Regions from separate parts of the Arthrobacter sp. NPDC057013 genome, predicted to be linked through region 1. Evidence: riboswitches for the same ligand, from Rfam matches in the RefSeq annotation. Region 1 holds a riboswitch; each other region holds the start of a gene.
What was found. A riboswitch is a leader RNA that binds a small molecule or an ion and turns the genes downstream of it on or off. The one in region 1 is predicted to bind cyclic di-AMP.
Positions count from the first base shown of each region.

Region 1 (4,947 bases):
GCTGGCAACGTCCCAGAATGCGGTGGAACCGCCGACCCCGAGGACCACCTCGTAGCCTTCGGGGGCACGGAAGAAGGTGCTGAGGCCTTCACGGACGGATCCAACCAGGTTCTTCACGGGGGCCTGGCGGTGGGACGTGCCAAGGAGCGTCGTGGCTGCTGCGGAGAGCGCCTCGATTTGCTCGGGCCTGACCTTGGAGGGACCGGCGCCGAACCGTCCGTCCTTGGGCAGGAGGTTTGCGGGAATAGTGATGCTGGTGTCGCTCACAGTGGCTCCAATTTTCGGCATGGAAGTGCGGTTCGGCGGGGACGGGGCGATGGCCGGCAGGCAACCATGACCGCCACCAAGACCCTCCTTATTCTGCCCGAAGCGCGGATACCGCGGGAACACGCCACCGTCATAGTCCAGTCATTGAGATGGTGCCCGTCACAGGCTCGGCGGATTATCCGGACTAATTCAAAATAGGCTAAGCTGGCACTGGACGTACGGGCAGACAGCCGGTGCTGCGCCGCCGTCATACAGGACCGCCGCTGCAGCTTGCCGGATCCCGGTGCGGCGGGCCCGCGGTACGGTGGGACGGACACAATACTGTGCTCGAGGAGCTGAGCTGAATGACGGATCTGATCGACACCACGGAGATGTACCTTCGCACCATTCTGGAGCTGGAGGAAGAGAACATCGTGGCGCTTCGGGCACGCATCGCGGAACGTCTCCGCCACTCGGGCCCCACTGTTTCGCAGACCATCGGCAGGATGGAACGCGACGGCCTCGTCGTCGTCTCCGGCGACCGCCACCTGGAACTGACCGAAGTGGGCCGCAAGCGCGCCACCGAGGTGATGCGCAAGCACCGGCTCGCCGAGCGCCTCCTCGCCGACGTCATCGGCCTCGACTGGGCCTACGTCCACGACGAGGCGTGCCGGTGGGAACACGTCATGAGTGAGCGCGTGGAACGCCGGATCTACGAAATGCTCGACCACCCCACCGAATCGCCCTATGGCAACCCGATTCCAGGCCTGGCCGCGCTCGGCGGGCAGCCGGCACGCCCGTTCTCGGACGGGGTGGTGAACCTGCTGGATGCCATGACCGGCTACGGCCCGGAATCCAAGGTCACCGTCAGCCGCCTGGCAGAACCCATCCAGGTGGAGCCGGAGCTGCTGCTCCAGCTGGATGAAGGCGGGATCCGGCCCGGCGCCGCCGTCTCGCTCGAGCGCGTGGGTGAGTACATCTCTGTCCGCGTACCGGGGTTCGAGGGTGCCCTTGAACTGCCGCCGGAAGTTGCTGCGCACGTGTTCGTGCGCCTGGGCTAAGCTCCAGAGGGTGCCTACGGGGGCCAGAGGGTGCCTAACGGGCGCCTAAACCGCCCAGCGGCGCGGAAGCCATATCCTGTCTGACATCTGCAGGCAGGATGACCTACCTCTTTTGCACAGGGAATATAACGGAATTATTACCGTGCCCGTTAATCGCCTATAGTTAAACGGCAACGCCGATACAAAAGCGTTACCTGATCTGAAGCCGAACCCTGCCAGCAGATCAGCAGAACGAGTCACCCACTGGCAGGGGCGGGGGAACCACAACCGGCTGTTTCGACAGCCTTGGGGTGAAGTCCGCAGCAGCAAGTCTCTTCCGCAGAAGGAATCCTTACGGGGATACCCCTGTGCCGGAACGGCTTGTGATGGCGGACCGGGTCTGAACTCTCTGACCCGAATCCGACAGCTAACTCCGCAGGCTATCCAGAGAGGAAACAGTACTTGTCCATGCAGAATGCCCGGGGCCGCCGCCGCGCGACTGGTCCCGCTCCGGAGCCGCGCCTTGCGGAGGCCACCGCCGCGGACCGACCCCGGGACGCCCAGCGCGAAGCGCGCCGCCGCCGCCGGGGTCCGTTCCGGCAGGTTGCGGATTTCGCCTCGGCCAGTGGCGTTGGGCAGAAAGCCGGCGTTGCCCTCGCGGCCACCGGCCTCCTGCTGACTGTTACTGTCCCCGCCACCAGCCCTGTCCTGGCTGCCGGCGAGCAGGGCGGGGCGTCCGCGTCCGCTGCATCACCGGCGCAGCCGAAAGTTTCGGCGGAACCGGCGGCAAAGATCGACTTCAGCCGCACGTCAGTCTCCACCACCGGCGACCCGGACGGAAAGCTCAAGCAGCTCCTGAGCGCCCAGTCGGCCGGCAGTGTCAGCCGTGCGGCCTCGGTGGGCACCTTGGGCGGACCACTGACCACGCTGGTCAAGTCCTCGCCGTTCGGTTACCGGGTGAGCCCGATCACCGGCGGAGCCGGCGAATTCCACCGCGGCCAGGACTTCGCCGCCGAGTGCGGCACCCAGGTGCTTGCTGCAGCCAGCGGCAAGGTCACCTTCTCAGGGTGGCACCCGTATGGCGGAGGCAACCGCGTCGTGATCGATCACGGCAACGGCCTGGAGACCACGTACAACCACCTGTCGTCCTCCAGCGTCCAGGTTGGCCAGAAGGTCACCCGGGGCGAGGTTATCGCCCTCAGCGGGACCACGGGCGCCTCCACCGGCTGCCACCTCCACTTCGAGGTGATGGTCAACGGGGATGTCGTTGATCCCATGGGCTGGCTCTAGGCCAACCCGAGTGAGCACTCTCATTCCTGTGACACGCCGTAACCTGAATGTGACATTGGCTCCGAACTGCTGTACCGTCTAAACCGCGTCAACTTTTCCGAAGTTGACGCTCTTGAGTGGATTGCCTAACTCTGCCACCGCTCAAGGTCCGTTCGCATTACATCGTCTGGCAGGGGCGGGGGAACCAATTTTGGTCTTCGCAAGAAGGCCTTGGGGTTAAGTCGCAAAGCTTCCCAGGAAGCGGAGCGGCCGGGTGACTCCCATCCGAATCCGACAGCTCACCTCGCAGGCATTGGGAGAGGCTACCTTCGTGTCTTCACGCCACAATGCCGCGCGCCACCGCGCGCAAACGGTTCGTATGAACCCGTTGGACTCCGTGTCCAAGGCGGTTAGCGCCAATGCCGGCACAGTAGGTCGCCAGGCAGCTGTTATCGCAGCTGCTTCAGGACTCATCCTGAGCGTTGGCATGCCTGCCAACGCGGCCGACGCCAACATTGGTGTTTCCGCCTCCTCGGAGACCGGTTCCCAGGCCGCACAGCTTGCTGTGACCGCCGCGCCCACCGCCACTGTCTCCTTCGAGCGTCCTGCCGTCACCACGGTGGCAGCCCCGGTCGCCGAAACCGTCGCTCCGCAGTCGAGCGACGAGAGCCAGACGGCCGGCGCAGGCCAAGCCGGCGACGAGAGCACCGGTGCGGCCACGGCCGTCACCGCCAAGTCCACCGATGGTGCGGTCTCCGCCGCAGCTTCCGGACTTGCTGCAATCGCGTACACCGGCATCGGCCACCCGTACGTGTGGGGCGGCACCACCCCCAGCGGCTGGGACTGCTCCGGCTTTACCCAGTGGGTTTACGCGCAGGCTGGCATCAGCATTCCCCGCGTCAACGCGTGGAACGCCATGAAGCCCACCTCCACGCCTGCCCCCGGCGACCTGGTCATGCAGAACGGCGGCGCCCACGTGGGCATCTACGTCGGCAACGGCATGATGATCAGCGCGCTGAACCCTGCGGACGGCACTCTCCTGCACGCCGTGTCCGCAACGGGCACGTCCGCTTTTTACACCCTTCGCTAAGAATCCGATTCGAGGCGGGCCGGCTTACCCCCAAGATGCCGGCTCGTCGATAACCCACGTCCTGCTACCGCAGTCCGTGGAACACGAAAGAGAGAAACTTTAATGACTACACGTGCGACTATTGCACGGCACCGCGCCGAGGTCACCAAGACCAGCTCGCTGGCTGTCATTGCCAAGGCCGTCGGCGACAACGCCGGTGGCGTGAGCCGCCAGGCTGCAGTTATCGCTGCTGCTTCAGGTCTTGTCCTGACCAGCGGCATCGCCGCCAACGCTGCTGAGACCAACGTCCAGCGCGAATCCGCTCCGGCTTCCACGCTGGAAGTGCAGTCCGCTGCAGCGCCGGCCACCATCTCGGCCGCTTCCAGCATCGCCATCTCTTACGAGAAGCCGGCTGTCTCCACCGCGCCGGCTCCCGTCGTCGAGGCCCCGAAGCCTGTCGTGAAGGTCCAGGAAGCCGCTCCCGCCGTTGACGCCGCTCCGGCTGCTGACGCACCGGCAGTCCAGGCCACCGCCGCCGTCGAGACCGCTGCCCCGGCAGCGCCGAAGACCACAGCCGCCAGCGGCAAGGGCGCTGCAATCGCCGCTGCCGCCTACGCACAGCTGGGCGTCTCGCAGGACTGCACCGCGCTGGCCACCAACGCACTCGCCGCCGTGGGCATCCACTACCACGGCTGGCCCGCAGGATACCTGTCCCTCGGCCGCACCGTGAGCGCTGCCGAGGCCCAGCCGGGTGACCTCGCGTACTACCAGAACGGCGGCATGGGCCTGGCCCACATCGCTGTCTACGTCGGCAACGGCATGGCCGTCCACGGCGGTTGGAACGGCGGAACCACCGCACTGTTCAGCGTGAACGTGGGCTCCGGCCCTGTCTTCATCCGCGTCGGCGGCTAAGACACCCACAGCATTACGGAAAGGACCCCCGCCAGCCGGCGGGGGTCCTTTTTTGCTTGCGCCCGCATGAATTTTTGGCGACACACCATGACGATGCTTGTGTTCGATTCGCTCATCTGCCTAATGAGTGTTTACTCTTATGGTGTCGATCCATAGCCCGGACATGCAGAGGGCAGCCGGCCCTCGCGCCTCTGCCGGGTGCGGCCGTGAAGAGGTATGTGCATGCGCACACTCGTTCTGAATGCTGGATATGAACCGCTGGCGGTAGTGACCTTCCGCCGGGCGCTGGTCCTTGTGCTCACCGGAAAGGCAAGCGTGGTGGCCGAAGGCGACGATCCTGTCGTCGGGCCGCAGGACATCATGGGCCGCCCGTCCGTGATTCTCCTGAACCGCTACATCCGCCCCCGGTAC
Region 1 is NZ_JBHUSE010000003.1:38,117-43,063, forward strand. It holds gene serC (phosphoserine transaminase) at 1-267, opposite strand, end outside; gene ACFTSA_RS05765 (metal-dependent transcriptional regulator) at 612-1,307, shown strand; cyclic di-AMP (ydaO/yuaA leader) riboswitch at 1,501-1,743, shown strand; gene ACFTSA_RS05770 (M23 family metallopeptidase) at 1,755-2,576, shown strand; cyclic di-AMP (ydaO/yuaA leader) riboswitch at 2,689-2,882, shown strand; gene ACFTSA_RS05775 (C40 family peptidase) at 2,935-3,645, shown strand; gene ACFTSA_RS05780 (NlpC/P60 family protein) at 3,748-4,536, shown strand; gene ACFTSA_RS05785 (HNH endonuclease) at 4,759-4,947, shown strand, end outside.

Region 2 (4,947 bases), on a different contig from region 1:
CTCCGAGTGGCCGGAGATCAGGGGTGCCAGGAGCGGTCCCAGCGCGGCCAGGTCTGTGGAGAGGTCCACGTCCATGTAAGCGAGGACGGGTGACGGTGAAGCCAGCCAGACTTTCCGCAGGGCGTTGCCGCGGCCCTTCTCCTCGAGGTGCACCACGGTGACCTCGCGGAGTTCCCGGGCCACGCGTTCGGCGGCCATGAGCGTGCCGTCGGTGCTTGCGTTGTCCGCAACGGTGATGCGGAACGAGTGCGGGAACGTGCCGCGCAGGTAGGCGTGGAGCCGACGCAGGCACTCCTCCAGGTCGCGTTCCTCGTTGTAGACCGGGATGGTCACGTCCAGGACCGGTACCGCGGTGGAGGTGTCGATGGGCGACCGCCGCGGATGCCCGATGAGGGTCTGCACCGGGGCCTGTCCGGCCGCGCCGGCTCCATGGGGCGCGTGCGGCTGCAGGTGCAGCGGTGGGTGCGGCGGGGTTCCTGAGTCCTGGTCAGTGATGGTCATGCATCAACAGTGGCGACCGCTGTTATGAGGGTTTTAGGGCGAAGCTGTGCAGGGGCTGTGGAAGTGCTTCAGCACCGCGTTCTCCCGCGAAGTGGCGGCATATCCGCACCTTTTTGCCTGCCGCGGGAAGACCGGGGACAGCAAAAGGGCCCCGGATCCTGGCGGATCCGGGGCCCTGGGCATCTAAGCCGGGCACCCTAGAGCGGTGCAGAAATGGTCGCCGTCAGCCGGTCCGGCCGCGGCAACCGGTCAGTACCAGTTGTGGGCGAGGTGCCAGTTCAGCGCGCCACACGGGGAGTCGTAGCGCTCCTTGATGTAGTCCAGGCCCCAGTTGATCTGGGTGCGGTAGTTGGTGCGGTAGTCCGCCCCGGCGGTCGCCATCTTCTCGGCGGGCAGCGACTGGACGATGCCGTAGGCGCCGCTGCTGGCGTTGGTGGCCGTCGTGCGCCAGTCCGATTCCTTGGTCCACAGCCGCTGCAGGCACTGCATCTGGTCTGCGGACCAGCCGAAGGAGCCCAGCTTGCTGGCCGCGTAGGCCTGGGCGCCGGCGGGGTCGTTCAGGGCAACAGGCGCTGCGGCCTTCGCGGGAGCAACCTTCGCGGCCACCTTGACGGCGGGCGCGGCCTTGGCAACCGGCGCGGCCTTCGGTGCAGCTTTGGTGACTGCCTTCGGGGCCGCGGCCTTGGCGGCCTTGGGGGCCGCAGCCTTGGGAGCAGCCTTGGCGGTCGCCTTGGTGGCTGACTGCGGAGCGATGGACGCCGCGGAGGGGGCCGGCAGAGCCGAGATCAGCGTCTTGTCGAAGCTCAGCGTCTGCCCGGCGTCGGCGGTGGCCGCAGACGTCACGGCGGCTGTAGGCGTAGCCTGGTCGGCCGCGTGGCCTGCGGCGCCGACGCCCACGAGCACGGCCGCGGCAGTGGTCAGGACCGCTGCCCGGCGACCGAGCGACGGAAGGCCGGCAGCGAAGCGGCCAAATGCAGTCTTGGGCTGGGCCGGCTCGGCGCGGTGGCGTGAAATCGTGGCGTCAGTCTTGTGCGAGGCGCGTTCAGGGCGCGCCTGAGTCTTAAATTCAGACATGGTGGATTGCCTCTCAACACCTGCGGAGTTAGCTGTCGGGTTCGGATGAGGTCATCCGGCCGCACGGAAAATTCACGTGTCGGCTTCACCCCAAGGGCTGATGCGGTAAGCCCGGGACTCTGGTTCCCCCGCCTCTGCCTGATCTAGCGGAATCCGGGAAGCGGCAGAGCTGGGCGTCAATCCGGAGATGCGGCTCTAGTGGTGGCCGCACCATATCGACGGTACAGGAGGCTTTTGATTAAGTCACATTTAGGTAACGGGAATCACGACGACGGCGCGGCGCCTTGTGCGGGCAGGCGGACGGCAAATTCCGTCCGGCCGGGCCGGGACGAAACCTCCACCGTGCCGCCGTGCGCTTCCACGATTGACTGCACGATGGACAGGCCCAGGCCGCTGGTTCCCTCTTCCGAGGCCACGCCCGGTTCTCCCTGTGAAGTCCCCGGTTCTCCCCGCGAATCCGCGGCACGGAGGTCCGTTGCGCCATCCGTGCCAGCGCCCCTCGCCGCTGCCGATGCAGGCGCCATGGGAGACCGCGCCGGCGTCGCACGTGAGGCGTCTGCGCGGGCGAAGCGGGCGAAGACCTTGTCCACGAATTCGGGCGCGATGCCGGCGCCGTCGTCCGTGACAGTAATCACAGCGCTGCCGTCGGCCGAACGCATCACTCCGGTGGTCACCGTGGTGCCGGGCGAGGTGTGCTTGCGGGCATTGGAGAGCAGATTGACGAGGACCTGGTGGAGCTGGGATGCATCGCCCCGGACGGACACCGGTTCCTCGGGAAGGTCGAGGTGCCACGCCCGGTCCGGTGCCATGACTTTCTCGTCGCTGACGGTCTCGATCACCAACTGGGTGAGGTCGACGTCGCTGAGCTTGAGCGGCTGGCCCTCGTCGAGCCTGGCGAGCAGCAGGAGATCCTCCACCAGCGCGGTCATGCGCTCCGACTGGCTCTGCACGCGTGCAAGTGAGCGCTGGCCGTCCGGGCTGAACTGTTCGGTCATGCGCATCAGCTCGGTGTAGCCGCGGATGGCCGTCAGCGGAGTCCGGAGCTCGTGCGAGGCGTCCGCCACAAACTGCCGCACCTTCATTTCGCTTTCCTGCCGCGCTTCCAGCGCGTTGGAGACGTTGTCCAGCATCTGGTTCAGAGCGTTCCCCACGCTGCCCACTTCGGTTCCGGGATGGGCGTTCGACGGCGGGACGCGGACCGCGAGTGCCACCTCACCGGCGTTCAGCGGCAGGCGCGACACCTGCGTGGCCACCTCGGAGAGCTGCTCCAGCGGCTTCATGGTGCGGCGGATGAGCACCGTCCCGGCGAGGCCGATCAGCACGAGTCCGCCCAACGAGACGATGGTGATGGTCCAGACCAGCGACGTCAGTGTGCTCTGCTTCTCTGCCAGGGGAAGCCCGGTCACCATGACTTCGCCGTAGGGCGTCTGGGCGGCAACAAGACGGTAGTCACCCGTGGACAGGGCACGGTCGACGGGGACGCCATCGCGGCGGAGCTCCAGAAGGGTCTGGTTGTCTGCGGCCGAGAGCGTCTTGCGGGTGGCATCCGATGCCAGGAACCCGGCGCTGACCTGCCCGGACTGGATCCTGGCCACGAGGGTTCCCACCCGCTGGCCCCGGCCTTCGAGGGGGTCCGGCCTGTTGCCAGCGGAGCCGAGCGGCGGACGGCCAAAGTCCCGGGCCCTGTCAGCGGCTCCCGTGAGCTGGTCGTCGAGCTGTCGGGTCAGGAACGAATCCATCGAGGCGTAGCTGAAGAGGCCGATGGCAGCGCAAATGGCCACCAGAAGCGCCATGGCCACGAGGACCAGGCGGGTGCGCAGGTGCCAGGTGCCCGGCTTCAGCCAGCTTCGGCGCTGGGTACGGACTGCACCGGAAAGGTTTGCCACGGCCTACTCTGCCGGCTTGATGACGTAGCCCGCACCGCGGACCGTGTGGATCATTGGCGGGTGCACGGCATCCACCTTCTTGCGCAGGTAGGAGATGTACAGCTCAACGATGTTGGCCTGGCCGCCGAAGTCGTAGTTCCACACGCGGTCCAGGATCTGGGCCTTGCTGACCACGCGCCTGGGGTTCTCCATGAGGTAGCGCAGCAGCTCGAACTGGGTGGCGGTCAGCTGCAGCTCGTCGCCGGCCCGGGTGACTTCGCGGGTGTCGAGGTTCAGGACAAGGTCGCCCACCACGAGCTCGGCGGAATCCATGGCGGCCACGCCGGAGCGCTGGACCAGCCGGTGCAGCCGCAGCAGGACTTCCTCCATGCTGAACGGCTTGGTGACGTAGTCGTCGCCGCCCGCGGCGAGGCCCACGATGCGGTCCTGCACCGCGTCCTTGGCGGTGAGGAACAGGGCCGGGACCTCCGGCGCGAAGGCGCGGATCCTGCCCAGGAGCTCGACGCCGTCGAACCCGGGAAGCATCACGTCAAGCACCAGCACGTCCGGGCGGAACTCCTTGGCGAGTTTCACGGCCTCGGGGCCGTCGGCAGCGACGGCGACGGACCAGCCGGCCATGCGCAGGCCCATGCTCATGAGCTCCGAGAGGCTCGGCTCGTCGTCGACCACCAGAGCACGGATGGGGGATCCGTCCGGGTGGGTCAGCTGGGGAAGGTTGTTGGTCATGGAGTGCGAAGTGGCCATGTGACAACTCTCCGTCCTGGTGTTTAGCCGCCGCTTTGGCAACCCTGTGCGCCGGCTGTGAATCCCAGCCTAGCGAGCTGAAAGGCGCCGTATACGCATTTTTCAGGTCACAGCCATGGCTCTTCCGCCGCACAGGACAATCACAGGAAGGCTTTCCAGTCTGGAACGGACACTTCCGCATCCCTAAGGAGATAGCAATGAGCGGACAGCGGCAGGCACCTGTTCCAGAAAGCACACCACTGCCTTCGGCGCCGCAGCCGGATGGGCATTCCCCCGGATGGGGCTTTGGCGGGGGAACCCCGCCGTCGGCCGGAAAAGCCGGCGGACCGGCGGCCAACGGCAAGCCGTGGACCATGAAGCGCGGGCTGGTGGTGGCCGGTGCGGCTACGGTTCTGGCCGCTGGCGCAGGAGCAACCGTGTACGGCCTGGGCACCAACGCTGCCGCTGCCGGCGGAACGGCTGCCGGTGCCCAGGGCGGCCTGCCACAGGATGGCGGATCGATGGGCAGGCCGGGCGGCATGCAGGCGCCGGGCAGCGGAACCGTGCCCGGCCAGGGAGGCGACTTCGCGCCCAACGGACTCGGCGGCATGGGGAGCGGTTTTCTGCGGCGGTCCATTCGGAGTACGTCGTCGAGGAGAACGGGCAGTACGTCACCAAGGTGGCGCAGATCGGCACCGTCTCCAGCGTTTCCGGAAAGGCGCAGCGCCAAGGCTGACCGGGCGCTGCCGCCGCCGTTCCTTCG
Region 2 is NZ_JBHUSE010000008.1:148,240-153,186, forward strand. It holds gene ACFTSA_RS13050 (glycosyltransferase) at 1-501, opposite strand, end outside; gene ACFTSA_RS13055 (hypothetical protein) at 751-1,575, opposite strand; cyclic di-AMP (ydaO/yuaA leader) riboswitch at 1,581-1,744, opposite strand; gene ACFTSA_RS13060 (ATP-binding protein) at 1,839-3,461, opposite strand; gene ACFTSA_RS13065 (response regulator transcription factor) at 3,465-4,205, opposite strand; gene ACFTSA_RS13070 (hypothetical protein) at 4,403-4,947, shown strand, end outside.
Region 2: linked by a shared signal. The riboswitch ahead of ACFTSA_RS13055 (hypothetical protein) and the one ahead of ACFTSA_RS05770 (M23 family metallopeptidase) in region 1 are both predicted to bind cyclic di-AMP.

Region 3 (4,947 bases), on a different contig from region 1:
TTTCGCTTTGGCGTCTCAGCCGGGATGTATCGGGACCAGTCGCCCAGGAAGGCGCCGAAGGAGATCGGGTTGGACATGACAATCAGTGTCGATCCTATGAAGGACGGCCAGAACAGCGCGTTGGTGGCAGCATCCGCCGCCTGCCCGAACGTCCCGGCGTAGGAAGCATCGAACGAACCCGCGAATGCAAAGATGCCGAGCAGGAAGAGCAGGGATGCGGCGACCACAGCGATCTTGTTGACCCAGAGCATGAAACGGAACCCATAGATGCACACGGTCAGGATCAGGACAGCAAAGACGCCGTAGGCGAGGCTTAGCGTCACGGCGTTTTGGGGCAGCCCGACCAGGCGGTTCGCGCCCCCTACCAGCGCGTCCCCTGAGCTCCACACGGAGATGGAGAAGAAAGCGAACGCGGTCAGGAGTGACAGGAAGGACCCCACGACACGGCCGTGCACGCCCAGGTGCCCGGAGGACGAGACGGCATTGTTCATCCCATTGGTCGGGCCAAAAACAGCCATCGGGCACAGAATCAGGCCGCCGACGACGACGCCCAGGACAGTGGCCAGCAGTGCGTCCTTGAAGGACAGCCCAAAGAGAATGGGAAATGAACCCAGGACCACCGTGGCGAATGTGTTTGCACCGCCGAACACCAGCCGGAAGAGGTCCAGCGGTTTCGCGGTCCTGTCGGCAGCGGGAATCGGTTCGATGCCGTGCTTTTCGACTTCGGTCACTGCGGGGGCTTTGGAACCGTTGGTCATGAGATCGCCTTCTGGCTGGCAGGCGCCGGAGAAAGATGCTCGTGGACGGCGAGCACGCTGCCTGACTTTGTCCTGGCGAAAATGATGGTCTCCCTCTCGCGAAGGGTCTCTTGGGTGCCGGCAACGTCGATCACGGTTTCGACATCGTGGCTGAACACGGCACTGTCGCCGGCCACCTGAATGTAGGCGTTGGAGCTGGCGCATCCTGCGACCCGCCAGCCGTCCTCCACCCAGTTCTGCCACAGGTCGCGGTATTCCCCGCGCGAGCTGAGGCGGTTCGGTTCGGAATGGAAGATGAAGGTCGCATCGGGCGCGAAACAGTCGAAGTAGCCGTCTGTATCGGTGGCCGCGAAGGCGGTCATCAGCCTCTTCGCTGCTGCCTCAACCTCGGCGGTGGTCATGGCGGTGGTGATCAGGTCCACGGGAACTCACTCTCGGCGGTGCTTGCAAATGCTTCAGCCGTCACGTGTCCCAACTCACATCCGGCCAGGGTGTCAGTAAACCCGACAGGGTATTCAGCAGTCAACAATTGTTGCTTGACAGTGACTTTTGTTTCGCGCGTCGGCAGCCGACAGCGGCAGAAACGCAGCAGCGGCGGGTGCCGATGCACCCGCCGCTGCCGCATGAACCGTTCCGCCTCTCAGGCGTTTACGTGCTGTTAGGCGTTCACCCGCACGTAAGTCGAGCCGGTGAGCCAGGAGGCCGGGTGCACGATGGTTTCGTTGACACCGTTCATGCCGCTGCTGATGGCCTGCCCGCCGCCGATGTAGACGCCGACGTGTCCGCCGCTGATCATCAGGTCGCCGGGTTGCGGAGCCGAAACGGGAGTGCCGTACTGGTAGAACTGCGCGGGTGCGAGGTCGCCGACGGATTTGCCGACGGACCGCAGGGCCTGTTCCACCAGGACGGTGCAGTCCTGGGTCGCACCGAGCTGTGCCCGGGCGGAGGCCACAATGGCTGCGCCCACGCCGCCGGCCGCCGGTGCGGTCGGTGCTGCCGGGGTTATCGACGCGGAGGCGTTGTAGATTCCCATGCCGGTGGGCTCCGGGACGGCCGGGGCCGCCGGTGCCGCCGGAACGGCAGGAGCGGCCGGAACCCCGGGCACTGCCGGAGCTGCCGGAGCGGCAGGGACCGCGGGGGCTGCAGCTGCGCCCGGACCCGGGATGAGGATCTGGTCGCCGGGGTAAATGATCGACGCCAGTGACAGGCCGTTCTCTGCCAGCAGCGCATCAAGGCTGACGCCGTGGCGTGCCGCAATAGCCCCGAGGGTATCGCCGGGCATTACAGTGTGCGATGCTCCGGCCACAGCAGATCCGGCGTCTGCCGGAGCAGGGACTGCCGGTGCAGCCTGGGCCGGTGCGGCGAGCGCCTGGCCGGCGACGGACTGCACGGCGGCAGCGGCCGGGGCCGCGGCGGACTGGGCTGCACCGCCGGCAGGAGTTTCGGGCGCGTAGGCACCGGCGTGGGCGGGTGCCCCGGCGCCGAAGAGGAGACCGGAAGCGACGGCGGCCGCGGCCGCCGGCTTGGCGACCGAGGCGGCGTTGGACTTGAGGGAATACTGCAGGCCCTGCAGGGCGATGGAGGTGGTCGGGGTGGCGCGATGGCGCGCGGCCGTGGACTTACGTGACATGGTGATGTGCCTCTCCCATGCCTGCGGGGTTAGCTGTCGGGTTCGGGTGGGAGTCACCCGGTCCTGCCCGCTGCTGGGCGGTGCGTCTGGACTTAACCCCAGGCCCTGATGCGCAAGGCCGGTACTAACGTGGTTCCCCCGTCCCTGCCAGTTGTCATAGCGAACGGATCCCGGTCAGTGGCAGGGCTCGGCATTCTGCCCGGGAATGCCCTGAGCGGAACCAGGGCACCGGCCGAGGCTATCGCATCTCCGCACCAAAAGTCACATTTCGGTAACGGCCGGGGATGTGCGGAAGTGCAGGTGCCAACACCCTACAGGGCCTTCACCGCACCCAGCACCTTGGTCAGGGAATCCTTGGCGTCGCCAAACAGCAGCGTGGTCTGCGGCTCGAACATGAGGTCGTTCTCGATCCCGGCGAACCCCGGTCGCATTGAGCGCTTGAGGAACACCACCTGGCGCGCGTCCGCCACCTCGAGGATCGGCATCCCGTAGATCGGTGAGCCGGCGGTGGTCTTCGCGGCGGGGTTCACGACGTCGTTCGCGCCGACCACCAGTGCGACGTCGGCGGTGCGGAATTCGGAGTTGATCTCGCCCATTTCCTTGAGCGATTCGTAGGGCACATTGGCCTCGGCGAGGAGCACGTTCATGTGCCCGGGCATGCGGCCGGCCACGGGATGGATGGCGAAGTCCACGCGGATTCCCCGGGTTTCCAAGGCCTGCGCCAGCTCTGCCGCGGTGTGCTGGCCCTGGGCCACAGCCAGCCCGTAGCCGGGAACGATGATGACCCGCTGAGCGTAGCCCAGCAGCACCGCCACGTCCTCCGCGCTCGACGAGCGGACCGGGCGGTCGCTCACGGCGGTGGATCCCGCCGTCGAGCCTCCCCGGAAGGCGCCGAACAGGATGCCGGCCACGCTACGGCCCATGGCCGCGGCCATCGCCCGGGTGAGGATGGTGCCCGACGCGCCCACGAGCGTACCGGCCACCACCAGGAGCACGTTCCCCAGCACCAGTCCGGACGCTGCAACCGCGAGGCCGGTGAACGCGTTGAGCAGGGAGATGACGATCGGCACGTCGGCGCCGCCCACCGGCAGCACCAGCAGCACGCCTGCCACCAGCCCCAGCAGCAGGAGCAGCAGCGCCAGGACGAGGGATCCGCCCGTCACGACGGCGACGGCGGCACCGACTGCGGCGAGCAGCACCGCCCCCATGAGCACCGCCAGCCCGGGGAACACCACGGGGCGGGTGGTCATGAGCTCCTGCAGTTTCGCGAACGTCACGGCTGAGCCGGCGAAGGAGACCGCTCCGACCAGCAGGGTGAAGACGACGGCGACGCGCACCCAGGCGTCCTCCGCATGCGGCAGTTCCAGCAGCGCCACGAGCGCTGCGGCGCCGCCGCCCACGCCGTTGAAGAGGGCGACGAGCTGCGGCATCTGGGTCATCTTGACCCGCCTGGCCACGGGGGCGGCCACCCCGGAACCGACGACGATGGCGCCCAGGATCAGGGGAACGTTGTCGAGCCGGGTTGAGAAAAAGACGGTCACGACGGCGACCAGCGCACCGAAGGCGCCGATGAGGTTGCCGCGGCGGGCGGTGCGCGGCGAATTCAGTCCCTTCAGGGCAAGGATGAAGAAGACGGCGGCCGCGAGGTAGAGCAGGGCGGTGACGTTGGGGTCGAGGAGGGTCACCGCGTGGCCTCCGTGTTCTCCCTGGTTTCGCCCTGCGTCTCACTCGGGGCGGGCTTGGCCGGTTTATCCGGCTTGCGGCCACGGAACATCTCGAGCATGCGGTCGGTTACCACGAAGCCGCCCACCAGGTTCGCGGTGGCAAGAACGACGGCGAGCAGCGCCACCGCGAGGACCCAGGGGTGCGTGGCCTGGCCGGCGACGATGATGGCGCCCACCAGGATGATCCCGTGGATCGCGTTCGCGCCGGACATCAGGGGCGTATGCAGCGTGCTGGAAACCTTGGACACCACTTCGAAGCCGACAAACACCGCAAGCACGGTGATGGTCAGCAGGCTGATGCCGTCCATCAGACCACCCCTTCGTTTTCCGACGCCTTCACTGGGTCTTCCGCCATCTCGTCCGCGAGGTCGCTGTCTGTCCCGTCTGCAATGTCCCCCGGCGCGTCGGCTGATACATCTGCCGGCGCGTGCTCGCCGGAGAGTGCAGCGAGAGCCTCGGCTGTCGGCGAATGGCGCACCACGCCGTCGTGCGTCAGGCAGGCACCTGCGATCACGTCGTCGTCGAAGTCCGGGACCACCGTCCCGCCCCTGGTCATCAGGGCCAGCAGGTTGGCCACGTTTTTCGCGTAGAGCCGGGAGGCGTCCGTGGGCATGGCGGACGGCGCGTCCTTGAGGCCGACGACGGCGGTGGTCCCCTTGCCGTCGGCGGTGGGGACGTGGATGTCCCGGCCGGCGACGGACCCCTCGACGTTGCCGCCGGATTCCGCGGCGAGGTCGACGACGACCGACCCCGGGCGCATGCCCTGCACCATTTCGCGGGTCACCAGGAGCGGTGCATGCCTGCCGGGGACCGCCGCCGTGGTGATCAATACGTC
Region 3 is NZ_JBHUSE010000021.1:2,109-7,055, reverse strand. It holds gene ACFTSA_RS20235 (purine-cytosine permease family protein) at 1-758, opposite strand, end outside; gene ACFTSA_RS20230 (YybH family protein) at 755-1,180, opposite strand; gene ACFTSA_RS20225 (LysM peptidoglycan-binding domain-containing protein) at 1,417-2,388, opposite strand; cyclic di-AMP (ydaO/yuaA leader) riboswitch at 2,392-2,591, opposite strand; gene ACFTSA_RS20220 (NAD(P)(+) transhydrogenase (Re/Si-specific) subunit beta) at 2,700-4,073, opposite strand; gene ACFTSA_RS20215 (NAD(P) transhydrogenase subunit alpha) at 4,070-4,420, opposite strand; gene ACFTSA_RS20210 (Re/Si-specific NAD(P)(+) transhydrogenase subunit alpha) at 4,420-4,947, opposite strand, start outside.
Region 3: linked by a shared signal. The riboswitch ahead of ACFTSA_RS20225 (LysM peptidoglycan-binding domain-containing protein) and the one ahead of ACFTSA_RS05770 (M23 family metallopeptidase) in region 1 are both predicted to bind cyclic di-AMP.

Region 4 (4,947 bases), on a different contig from region 1:
CACCGCGACGCGCGCAATCCTGGCTTCCGCGGCAAGGGCCGGGTTCAGGGGTGCGGCGCCGGCCTCCGTGGCCGGGGGAGCGGATACGGGGTATTTTGTTGCCTCAAGCATTCAATAATGCTGGCACCGGAGCGCCGCAACGGGCCAATTCATGACTGATGTCTGACAAATGTGTCGTGCCCGGCAAAATTTTCTGCGGCACGGGCCGGGCCCCGATCGTTCCCGGTGCGATACTGGATTGCACTGGATCGGCATTCAAGGGGACGGAATGATCCTAGACACGGCAACACTGCGGGTTGCCTTCGCGGCGATGACCCTGGTTCTGGCGTTGCTGTTCTACTTTTCAACGTTCCGCAGCACCCGCTCGCCCTACAGCGCCTGGTGGTGCGCCGCCCTCCTCCTGTTCCTCTCCGGCTCGGCATCCTTCCTGCTCAACGGCACGCCGCAGCAGGTCTGGGCCAATCCGCTGGGCAACTTCCTTCTGGTGTCCGGCGCGGCAGGCGTCTGGGCCGGGGCGCGGTCCCTGCGGAACCTGAAGTACAACCTGTGGCTGTCCGTGGCGCTGCCGGTCATTGCCGGCGCCGCCGCCGGCGTCGACAGCCCGGGATCCAACACGTGGGCCGGCGGTGCTGTTTTCCTGGCGTCCATGGCCGTGCTTATCGGGCTGGCTTCGCACGAACTGTGGCGGCTTGAACCCGGCTACTCCCGGGTGCGGATCCCCATGGCCATCGCGGCCGGCGGGGTGGCCTTCTTCTACTCCTGCCGCCTGCTGGTGTTCCTGATCCAAGGGCCGAACGGTCCTGTTTTCACCACCTACTTCGGGTCCGCGGTGACCACCATGGTCACCATGGTGCTGCTGGTGGTGGTTTCCTTCAGCATGGCGGGGCTGAGCACCGAGCAGCAGACCCGGGCGCTGCGGACGGTCGCCACCCAGGACGGGCTCACGGGATTGTTCAACCGCGGCGCCTTTCTGGAGGCGGCCGCAGAGGAACTGGAACGCAGCAGGACCGCCAATAGCGGCGGGTCCCTGATCCTCGCCGACCTCGACCACTTCAAATCGGTCAATGACACCTTCGGCCACGCGGCGGGGGACCTGGCGCTGCAGGCGTTTGCCGCAGCGTGCAGCGCATCGGTCCGGTCCACGGACGTCGCGGGGCGCTACGGCGGCGAGGAGTTCATCCTGCTGCTTCCCGGTGCCGGCCCCAAGAGCGCGGAAATCATCGCGGGCGAAATTAGCAGGAGGCTGGCAGAGCAGCACATTCCCGAGCTGCTGCGGATGCCGACCGTCAGCTACGGAATTTCGACCTACAACGCGAAAACCGCCGATCTCGACGAGGTGATCGCAGCCGCAGACGTCGCCCTCTACGAAGCCAAATCGCAGGGTCGGAACCGCACGGTCAGGGGCTGAGGCGGGGTTGCTGCCGTCTTAAAGGCAGGCGCCGGATCCGGAATGCATGGGGGACAATCCGGACCCGGTGATCCTGACTCGCAGCCGGAGACTGCGGTCTTTCATCAGGCACAGCCAGTGTGTTCCGCAGTCCTTGTGGAAAGGTGGGAGCACCTTGGGGGGTGGCCGTGTTCCGCCGCCCCCAAGGCAGCGGAACACGGCGGTTTATTCAGTTCCGCCGGGCCGCGCGGCTGCTAGGCCGCGCGCACGAACGTGACGGGGCCGGTGGCGGTAAGCCAGGAGAGCGGGTGGGCCATGGTGGCGTTGATGCCGTTCATGCCGCCGCTGATGACCTTCCCGCCGCCGGCGTAGATGGCCACGTGGCCCGACTGGACCACCATGTCGCCGGGCTGCGGGGTGGAAACCACCTTGCCGTAGCTGAGGAACTGCATCGGGGCGAGGTCACCCACGTGGATGCCGGCGGCGCCGAGGGCCTTCTCCACCATGGCGGTGCAGTCCTGCGTGATGCCGATCTGGGCGTAAGCCGAGGCCAGCATGGCTGCGTTGACGCCTGCAGCAGCCTTGACCGGCGCCTTCGGCGCGGGAGCCGCGGCCTTCACGGCGACCTTGGTTGCGGGAGCCGCGGCCTTCACGGCGACCTTGGGTGCGGGAGCCGCGGCCTTCACGGCGACCTTGGCGGCGGCAGGTGCCGCAGCCTTCTTGACTGCCGGCTTTGCGACGACGACAGGTGCTGCCACCGCCGGGGCGGGTGCGGACTTGACCGCGGGGCGCTCGAAGTCGATCTTGACGCTGGAAGCGGCGCTCAGGGGAGCCTGGACCTGGCCTGCCGTCGCGAAGACGCCGGCGGGAGCCTGGGCCTGCTGGGCCGGAGCGTTGGCGGCATTGGCCGCGACGCTGCCAGTGAAGGCCAGGCCGGATGCTGCAAGGATGGCCGCAGCACGGCGGCCAGAAATAAAGCGGAACGACATGAAGAAGCCTCTCCCGATGCCTGCGAGGTGAGCTGTCGGATTCGGATGGGAGGCACCCGGCCGCGGTCCTGAGCGTGGTCAGGAACCGTGCGGCTTCACCCCAAGGCCCGCTTCAAGCGGGCCGAAAAGTGGTTTCCCCGTCTCTGCCGGACATGGGTTTTCGATTGGTTCCTCGGGCTGCGGCAGAGTTAGGCAATCAGCGCGGGAGTGCCTCCTCGATGAAAATGGCACGTTTTCCACCGTACGGGAGGCTTCGCTCAATGTCACATTCAGGTAACGGGGCCGTGTCGTTCACATCGTGCTGGCCCGCGTCAGCTATGGGTTCAGGGTGTGATTAGTGTGGTGAACCTCACTCCGCCGCATTGAGTTTGCCGGCGAGCCGTTCCCGCATTTGGATGCTGGCTGAGTTAAGGCCGATCAGTTCCACCTCGCGGCCGTGCCTGCGGTATTTCTCCGTGACGGAGTCGAGCGCGGCGATGGTGGATGCGTCCCACAGGTGGGAGGCGTGCAGATCGATCACAACGCTGTGGATGTCCGGCCCGGCGTCGCGGGCATAGTTGAACTGTGTGTAGAGGTCGTTGGAGGAGGCGAAGAACAGTTCGCCGTTCACCGTGTAGGTGGCTACCGTCCGGCCGTTGAGCTCCACTTCCGTCCGCTCCACGGTGGCGAAATGGGCCACCCGGCGGGCGAACATCGCCATCGCTGCCAGCACCCCGACGCCGACGCCGATCGCCAGGTTGTGCGTGACCACCACCGTGCCCACGGTGATCAGCATGACTGCAGTTTCCGATTTGGGCATACGCCTGAGCGTTGAGCGCGCAACGGAGTGCCAGTCGAAGGTGATGGCCGAGATGAAGATCATCACCGCCACCAGCGCCGCCATGGGGATGAGGCCCACGATGTCGCCCAGGGTGACCACCAGCACCAGCAGGAAGGCGCCGGCGAGGAAGGTGGACACCCGGCTCCGGGCGCCGGAACCCTTGACGTTGATCATGGTCTGCCCGATGACCGCGCAGCCGCCCATGCCGCCCAGGAAACCGGTGACGATGTTGGCCACGCCCTGGCCCAAGGATTCGCGGGTCTTGTTGGAGCGGGTATCGGTGATGTCGTCCACGAGCTTGGCGGTCATCAGTGATTCCAGCAGCCCCACCAGCGCCATGGACAGTGAGAAGGGGGCGATGGTCTGGAAGGTTTCCCACGTCAGGGGCACCTGAGGGATAAACAGCGTCGGCAGGCTTTCCGGCAGCCGGCCCTTGTCTTGGACGGTGGGAATGTCGATGCCGGCCACTACGGCGAGGACCGTCAGGAGGACGATGGCCACCAAGGGTGACGGCACGTCCGTCGTAATCCGCCGGAGGCCGACGACGATCAGCAGGCCCGCAGCGACCAGCGGATACACGGGCCAGGGAACCCCGATCAGTTCCGGCAGCTGGGCCATGAACACGAGGATGGCCAGCGCGTTCACGAAGCCCACCATCACCGAACGCGGGATGAAACGCATGAGCCGGGTGACGCCCAGGACGGCGAGCAGGATCTGGAACACCCCGGCGAGGATAACCGCGGCGATCAGGTGGTCCAGTCCGTGGCTGCGCATCAGCGGCGCGATCACCAGGGCGACGGCGCCAGTTGCGGCCGAGATCATTGCAGGCCGGCCGCCCACGAAGGAGATGGTGACGGCCATGGTGAAGGAGGCGAACAGCCCGATCCGGGGATCCACGCCGGCGATCACGGAGAACGCGATGGCTTCCGGAATGAGGGCAAGGGCCACCACCAGTCCGGCGAGGGCCTCGGTCTTGAGGCGCCGCGGGGAACGGAGCGTGGCCCGGACGGACTGGAGCTGTTCGGGCTTCATGGAACTCTATTTCTTGGTCTGGCGGTAACGCTCGATCTGCTTCAGCCGCCGCAGGAGGCTGTCGCGCCGCGGGTGGGGAACGGCGTCGGGCGCCTCGGCGGTGAGGTCGATGTGTTTGGTGCCGTACTGCCACAGCAGGAGGTCATCCAGGAGGCGGTCCGGGCCGGGGGAGTAGCGGTGGTCCAGGGCCCTGCGGACCTCGGTGATCCGGTTGGCGCTGAGCAGGCCGGCAAGCTGCACGGTCTGCTTGAGTCCGTGGGCCGCCAGGAGTTCGGCCGCCCATCCCCAGTCATCATCCACTTTACGGTCTACGTGCGGGAGCAGGGTGCGCCAGACGTCGCGGATCCGGTTGGGAGTGAGCTGCGCCGCGCCCTCGCCGTCCACGTCCCAGTAGCTGCGGACCTCCTCGTACCGTTCATGCAGGTCCGCGAAGGCGCTCTCCACGGTCTCCAGCATTGCCGCTGTGGCGGTGAACTGGCGGTCGAAATGCGGCGTCCATGCCCGCGGGTCCTCGGCCTTGAACCGGATGTCGTGCTCGATCTCGCTCCACGCGTGGGCGAAGACGGTGCGGATCTGGCATTCAAAGAAGTAGCTGCCGTTGGGCGGGACTTCAGGGTTGAAAACCTGCTGGTAGTTCTTCACCACATCGTTCTGGATGGTGCGCAGGATCAGGTGCCGGCTGGAGTAGCCATAGGTTCCGGACTCGATCGAGCCGATGT
Region 4 is NZ_JBHUSE010000025.1:33,015-37,961, reverse strand. It holds gene ACFTSA_RS21920 (bile acid:sodium symporter family protein) at 1-111, opposite strand, end outside; gene ACFTSA_RS21915 (diguanylate cyclase) at 269-1,408, shown strand; gene ACFTSA_RS21910 (NlpC/P60 family protein) at 1,642-2,376, opposite strand; cyclic di-AMP (ydaO/yuaA leader) riboswitch at 2,380-2,545, opposite strand; gene ACFTSA_RS21905 (SulP family inorganic anion transporter) at 2,726-4,228, opposite strand; gene ACFTSA_RS21900 (GTP pyrophosphokinase family protein) at 4,235-4,947, opposite strand, start outside.
Region 4: linked by a shared signal. The riboswitch ahead of ACFTSA_RS21910 (NlpC/P60 family protein) and the one ahead of ACFTSA_RS05770 (M23 family metallopeptidase) in region 1 are both predicted to bind cyclic di-AMP.